Regions from separate parts of the Streptomyces sp. NPDC058671 genome, predicted to be linked through region 2. Evidence: riboswitches for the same ligand, from Rfam matches in the RefSeq annotation. Region 2 holds a riboswitch; the other holds the start of a gene.
What was found. A riboswitch is a leader RNA that binds a small molecule or an ion and turns the genes downstream of it on or off. The one in region 2 is predicted to bind glycine.
Positions count from the first base shown of each region.

Region 1: it holds a riboswitch for glycine, as region 2 does, so the genes downstream of both, gcvT (glycine cleavage system aminomethyltransferase GcvT) here and gcvP (aminomethyl-transferring glycine dehydrogenase) in region 2, are expected to answer to the same signal.

Region 1 covers NZ_JBHXSA010000007.1:23,548-26,948, forward strand. Annotated here, with positions in the region: gene ACFWV2_RS10750 (enhanced serine sensitivity protein SseB C-terminal domain-containing protein) at 1-280, opposite strand, end outside; gene ACFWV2_RS10755 (enhanced serine sensitivity protein SseB) at 355-1,095, opposite strand; gene ACFWV2_RS10760 (AAA family ATPase) at 1,221-1,883, opposite strand; glycine riboswitch at 2,035-2,134, shown strand; gene gcvT (glycine cleavage system aminomethyltransferase GcvT) at 2,306-3,401, shown strand, end outside.
Region 2 covers NZ_JBHXSA010000009.1:9,581-12,981, forward strand. Annotated here, with positions in the region: gene ACFWV2_RS13340 (DNA polymerase IV) at 1-899, shown strand, start outside; gene ACFWV2_RS13345 (PRC-barrel domain-containing protein) at 975-1,340, opposite strand; glycine riboswitch at 1,454-1,553, shown strand; gene gcvP (aminomethyl-transferring glycine dehydrogenase) at 1,731-3,401, shown strand, end outside.

The sequences.
Region 1 (3,401 bases), on a different contig from region 2:
GGGCGATCTCCCGGCCGGTGACGAGCTCGTGGGCGCGGGTCCAGCCGGAGGCGGAGAGTTCCTGCGCGGAGGTGACGCAGGGCGCGTAGCCGAAGCCGTCGACCTCCATGTTGCCGTACTGGGCGTCGGACGCGCCGGGAGAGCCGTGCCAGAGCAGCATCCAGAGCTCGCCGTCTGCGAGGGCGTGCAGGAGCTGCTCGTACGCGTCGTAGCGTCCGGGTGCCACCTGGCGCAGCATGTGCTCGACCTGTCCGGTCGCCGCGGTGCCTGACGCGCTCACCCTGGGTCCCACCCCTCTTCCGTTCACCACGTTCGTCCAGCCGACGATTCAGTTCAGCTTAAACAGGTCGTCCGTCACCCGGCGGTGCGCTGGTAGAAGGGGCGCACCCGCTCCAGCATCCAGTCGCCGACCGGGTCCTGCGCCATGTCGAGCAGGATGAGGTTGACCGGCCAGGCGACCTCGACCCGGCCCAGGGCGCGGCCGAGGGCGTCCAGGGGCGCGTGGCGGTCGACGCCGTCCCAGGCGGCGAGCTGGACGCCGACGAAGAGGGCGGGTTCGGTGCCCTCGACGCTGGCGAGGGCACGGCGGGCGCTGGTCACGACGCCGGTGGCCTCGAACTCGGCGGAGGCGGCGGCGAGGAAGTCGACGGGGTCGTCCTGCCAGTCGGGTTCGAAGAGCCGGACACGGCCGCCGGTGGCGGGGCCGTCGAGCGGGGTGCGGCCGACGCGGCAGAGCTCGGCGACGGCGGGCGGGGGCAGCGGGACGCCGACGGTGCCGCCGGGGTTCACGGCGATGCCGAGCTGCGGGGGCAGACCGCGGGCGAAGTCGCGGGCGGGCGCGACGGTGAACGACATGTGGGTGCCGACGCAGGCGAGGAACTGCTGCTCGGAGCTGAAGACGGGGACGTAGGCCGCGCCGTCGATCTCCATGGTGGCGAGGTCGAGGTCGGGGCTCTCGGGTCCGCCGCCGTTGGGCAGGGGGACCCAGATGGGGCTGCGCCCGAGCACCTCGACCAGGCGGCCGCCGGCCGCCGGGTTGCCGAGTGAGGCGGCAAGGACCTCTTCGAGCTCGTTGCCCGGCCACGTCACGTCCACGGTCCCGTTTCCCCTTCTCGCACGGCCTGCCGCACCGGCCGCCCCGGCAGCACCCTAACGCCGCCTCGGCGTGGCCGTGGCGGAAAGGGTACGGAAACGAGGGTGCCGGGGGCCCCGCGCGTCCCTCAGGCGGCCTCCCGGAAGCCGATCCTCCGCAGGGCGTCCGCCGCGTCCCGGTCGAGCAGGGTGGCGGAGGCGCAGCCGTGCGGGAGGCGGCCGGACTCGGCGGCCTCGACGAGCCGGCCGACGGCCCGCCGGTGCCGGGCGAAGGCGTAGGCGGAGACACCTCGGCCGCGGGCGCGCTGGCCCTCGCGCGCGATGCCCGGGGGGACGTCGAGGAGGAGCAGGTGCAGGGCCCGGCCGCGGCGGCGGGCCTCGCGGGCGAGCCAGCCGCGCACCCAGGACTGGGTGCCGCAGTCGTGCACGATCACCCCGGCGCCGGAGCGCAGGGCGCGGTGGAGCGCCGCGTAGTGCGCGAGCCGGACCAGGGGGCGGTAGACGGCGTACGGCAGGAGGCGGGGCATCCGGGCCTCCCAGTGCTCGCGGACGTCCTGGGAGTCGATGCCGGTGCCCTCGGCGGCTCGCTTCATGAGGGTCGACTTGCCGCTGCCGGGCAGTCCTGAGACGACGACGAGGTCACCGGCCGCGAAGGTGAGGGCGTGCGGACCCCGGCCGCCGAGCCGACGGAGGTCCCGCAGGATCCGGCCGCGGCCCCGGGTCCTGGCGCGGGCCCGCTGGGACGGTATGCCCGTGCTCGGCGCGCACGCGCCGCTGTGCTGGATCCTCATCGCTTCTCCCCCTGCCGGGCCTCGGGAGACCCTTGCCCACAAAGTGTAAAGAAGTGGTAATGGGACACAAGCGATATGCCCCGCGAAGCTCGCGTGCAATGATGTGCCCGCCAGGCGCGCACAGTCGCCACACAATCGCATACCGGCCGCTCGAATCCGCGCGGGAGAGTTCCGGACCGCCCAGCGTGTCCGGACGCCGAAGGAGCAAGACCCTCCCTTGAATCTCTCAGGCCCCGTACCGCGCGGATGAGGCAGATCTGAAAAGCGGGACACCCTGCTGTGTCCCCACCCAAGGTGCAAGCCGAACTCTCGGAGACGAGATGCCCTCGGTGAACCTCTCAGGTTCCATGACAGATGGGGAGGACGTCCTCGCCGTCATGTGTTCGTCACCGATCACGCCCTTGGGACCCGGGAGCCACCCCATGAGCACTGCCCCCCGCCTGACCGCCCTCGATGCCCTGCATCGTTCCCTGGGCGCGACCATGACCGACTTCGCCGGCTGGGACATGCCGCTCCGGTACGGCAGCGAGCGCGACGAGCACCTCGCCGTCCGCACGAGGGCGGGTCTCTTCGACCTCTCCCACATGGGCGAGATCACCGTCACCGGCCCGGAGGCCGTCGCGCTCCTCGACCACGCCCTCGTCGGCAACATCTCCACGGTGGGCAACGGCCGCGCCCGCTATACGATGATCTGCCAGGAGGACGGCGGCATCCTCGACGACCTGATCGTGTACCGGCTCGGCGAGACCACGTACATGGTCGTCGCCAACGCCTCCAACGCCCAGGTCGTCCTGGACGCGCTGACCGAGCGCGCGGAGGGCTTCGACGCCGAGGTGCGCGACGACCGTGACGCGTACGCCCTGATCGCCGTCCAGGGCCCGGAGTCCCCCGGCATCCTGAAGTCGGTCACCGACGCCGACCTGGACGGTCTGAAGTACTACGCGGGCCTGCCCGGCACGGTCGCGGGCGTGCCCGCCCTGATCGCCCGTACCGGGTACACCGGCGAGGACGGCTTCGAGCTGTTCCTGAAGCCCGAGCACGCCGAGACCGTCTGGAAGGCGCTGACCGACGCGGGCGAGGGCGTCGGCCTGATCCCCTGCGGCCTGTCCTGCCGCGACACGCTCCGCCTGGAGGCGGGCATGCCGCTGTACGGCCACGAGCTGACCCGGGCCCTCACCCCCTTCGACGCGGGCCTCGGCCGGGTCGTGAAGTTCGAGAAGACGACCAACGACGGTCGTTTCGTCGGCCGTGAGGCGCTGGAGAAGGCCGCCGAGCGCGCCGAGACCGCGCCGCCGCGCAGGCTCGTCGGCCTGGTCGCCGAGGGCCGCCGCGTCCCGCGCGCGGGTTTCTCCGTCGTCAAGGACGGTGAGGTGATCGGCGAGGTCACCTCCGGTGCCCCGTCCCCGACCCTCGGGAAGCCGATCGCGATGGCGTACGTGGACGCGGCGCACGCCGAGCCCGGCACCCAGGGTGTAGGTGTGGACATCCGCGGCACCCACGAGCCGTACGAGGTCGTGG
Region 2 (3,401 bases):
TCGCCTCGGAGGAGGCCAAGCCCGACGGGCTCGTCCTGATCCAGCCCGGGACCGAGCGCGAGCTCCTCGGGCCGCGTTCGGTCCGGATCCTGCCCGGTGTCGGGCCGGCGACGGGGGAGCACTTGCGGAGGGCCGGGATGACCACGGTGTCCGACCTCGCGGAGGCGGGGGAGGACGAACTCGTACGGCTCCTCGGGCGGGCGCACGGGGCCTCGCTGTACCGGATGGCCCTGGGGCACGACGATCGGCCCGTGGTGGCCGAGAGGGACGCCAAGTCCGTGTCGGTCGAGGACACCTTCGACGTGGACCTGCACGACCGGGTGCGGATCCGGACCGAGGTGGAGCGGCTCGCGGAGCGGTGCGTGGGGCGGCTTCGGGCCTCGGGCCACTCCGGGCGGACCATCGTGCTCAAGGTGCGGCGGTACGACTTCTCGACCCTGACCCGGTCCGAGACGCTCCGGGGGCCGACGGACGACCCGGGCGTGGTGCGGGAGGCGGCGGGGCGGCTGCTCGAGGCGGTGGACACGACGGGGGGTGTGCGGTTGCTGGGGGTCGGGGTCAGTGGGCTCGCGGACTACACGCAGGAGGATCTGTTCGCCCAGGCCGAGGCGGAGGGCCTCACCGGCGGTGAGGCCCCCGCGGTGGACGCGGCCGAGGCCTCCGCCGTGTCCGGGCCCGAGCCCGAGGCCGAGGGGGCCGTGGAGCGGCGTTGGGCGCCGGGGCACGACGTGCGGCACGCCGTGTACGGGGCGGGGTGGGTGCAGGGGAGCGGGGTCGGCCGGGTCACGGTGCGGTTCGAGGAGCCGTGGTCGGAGCCGGGTCGGGTGCGGACCTTCGCGGTGGACGATCCGGAGCTCGTGCCGGGGGAGGCGTTGCCGCTGGTGCGCGGCGAGGGATGAGGGGTGACGGCCCGGCTTGACGCGTGGGCGTGTCTCAGCGCCCCTGGGACTCGGCAGGGGCGCGGTGGGGACCGGCTACTGGCCTGCCAGGCGGCCGAAGTCCGTGTCCGGGGTGTCCGTGGGGGATGGGGGGAGCGCCATGCCGTAGTGGCGGTAGAGCTGGAGTTCCTGCTCGGGGGAGAGGTGACGGCCCACGCCGAAGTCCGGGGCGTCCTTGATCAGGGCCCGCTCGTACGGGACGTGGAGGCCGTCGTCGAGCAGGTCGCTCGGGTCCAGGGGGACGAAGGCGTCCCGGCTGAACAGGCCGGTGCGGACGGCCGCCCACTCGGGGATGCCGGTCGCGTCGTCGAGGTACACCTCGTCCACGGTTCCTATCTTGTGTCCGTCGCGGTCGAACGCCTTGCGGCCGATCAGGCTGCGCGGATCGATATCGGTCTGCACGGTCCCTCCAACTGGTCGCAACTGCACGTACCCCCTACGAAAGTGCACATGTGGGATGTCGGCCACTTGAGCGAAAGGAGCGCGAACCTCGCTGGTAGGCTGGCTGTGGCTGTCGACCCTGTGCGGGAGAGTCCCCCGGAGAAATCTTCCGGAGGGCGCCGAAGGAGCAAATCCTCCCCGGAATCTCTCAGGCCCCTGTACCGCGCGGACGAGGTCACTCTGGAAAGCAGAGCGGTGTCCGACGGCATGCGCTCTCACCGACGGTGAAAGCCGGCGTGCCGCGAGGCGTGCCGGTGAAACTCTCAGGTTGAGATGACAGAGGGGGAGGCCGTCCGGGTACCCGCGCCGTGGTGCCCCTCGCAGGTCGTGACGACCAGGAGGCCTCCGCACATGACCGTCAACCGAACTTCGCTCTCCGAACTCGAACAGGGCATTCCGTTCGAGCAGCGGCACATCGGGCCCGACGCCGAGGCGCGCGCCAAGATGCTCGCCCAGGTCGGCTACGGCTCGCTCGACGAGCTCACGGCCGCCGCGGTGCCGGACGTCATCAAGAACACCGAGGCGCTGGCCCTGCCGGCCGCGCGCACGGAGGCCGAGGTCCTCGCCGAGCTGCGGACGCTCGCCGACCGCAACCAGGTCCTCGCGCCCATGATCGGCCTCGGCTACTACGGGACCTTCACCCCGCCGGTGATCCTCCGGAACGTGATGGAGAACCCCGCCTGGTACACCGCGTACACCCCGTACCAGCCGGAGATCTCCCAGGGCCGCCTGGAGGCCCTGCTGAACTTCCAGACCGTCGTCGCCGACCTGACGGGGCTGCCCACCTCCGGCGCCTCCCTGCTCGACGAGGGCACCGCCGCCGCCGAGGCCATGGCCCTGTCCCGGCGCGTCGGCAAGGTCAAGGACGGTGTCTTCCTCATCGACGCCGACGCCCTGCCCCAGACGATCGCCGTCATCGAGACCCGCGCCGAGCCGACCGGCGTCGATGTCGTCGTCGCCGACCTCAGCGAGGGCATCCCCGCCGAGGTCGCCGAGCGCGGTGTCTTCGGTGTGCTCATCCAGTACCCCGGCGCTTCCGGTGCCGTCCGCGACATCAAGCCCCTGATCGACGCAGCCCACGAGCTCGGCGCCGTCGTGACCGTCGCCGCGGACCTGCTCGCGCTCACCCTGCTCACCTCGCCCGGCGAGCTCGGCGCGGACATCGCCGTGGGAACGACGCAGCGGTTCGGCGTGCCCATGGGCTTCGGCGGCCCCCACGCCGGCTACATGGCCGTCCAGGACAAGCACGCCCGTTCGCTGCCCGGCCGACTGGTGGGCGTGTCCGTCGACGCCGACGGCAACCGTGCGTACCGCCTGGCCCTGCAGACCCGCGAGCAGCACATCCGCCGCGAGAAGGCCACCAGCAACATCTGCACGGCCCAGGTGCTGCTCGCCGTCATGGCCGGCATGTACGCCGTCTACCACGGCCCCGAGGGCCTCAAGGGCATCGCGCGCCGCACCCACCGGTACGCCGCGATCCTCGCCGCCGGTCTGACGGCCGGTGGCGTGGAGCTCACCCAGGGCGCCTTCTTCGACACCCTCACCGCCCGTGTGCCCGGCAGGGCCGACGAGGTCGTGGCCGCCGCCCGTGAGGCCGGCGTCAACCTGTACCGCGTCGACGCCGACCACGTGTCCATGTCGTGCGACGAGACCACCGGCCGCGCGCAGCTCGCCGCCGTGTGGGGCGCCTTCGGCGTCACCGCCGACGTCGAGACCCTGGACGCCGGCATCGAGGACGCCCTGCCCGCCGGTCTGCTGCGCTCCGACGCGTACCTGACCCATCCGGTCTTCCACGCGCACCGCTCCGAGACGTCGATGCTGCGCTACCTGCGCCGGCTCGCCGACCGCGACTACGCGCTCGACCGCGGCATGATCCCGCTCGGCTCCTGCACGATGAAGCTGAACGCGACGACCGAGATGGAACCGGTCACCTGGCCCGAGTTCGGTCAGATGCACCCCTTCGCCCCGGTCGACCAGGCGCAGGGATACGTCACGCTCATCACCGAGCTGGAGGAGCGCCTC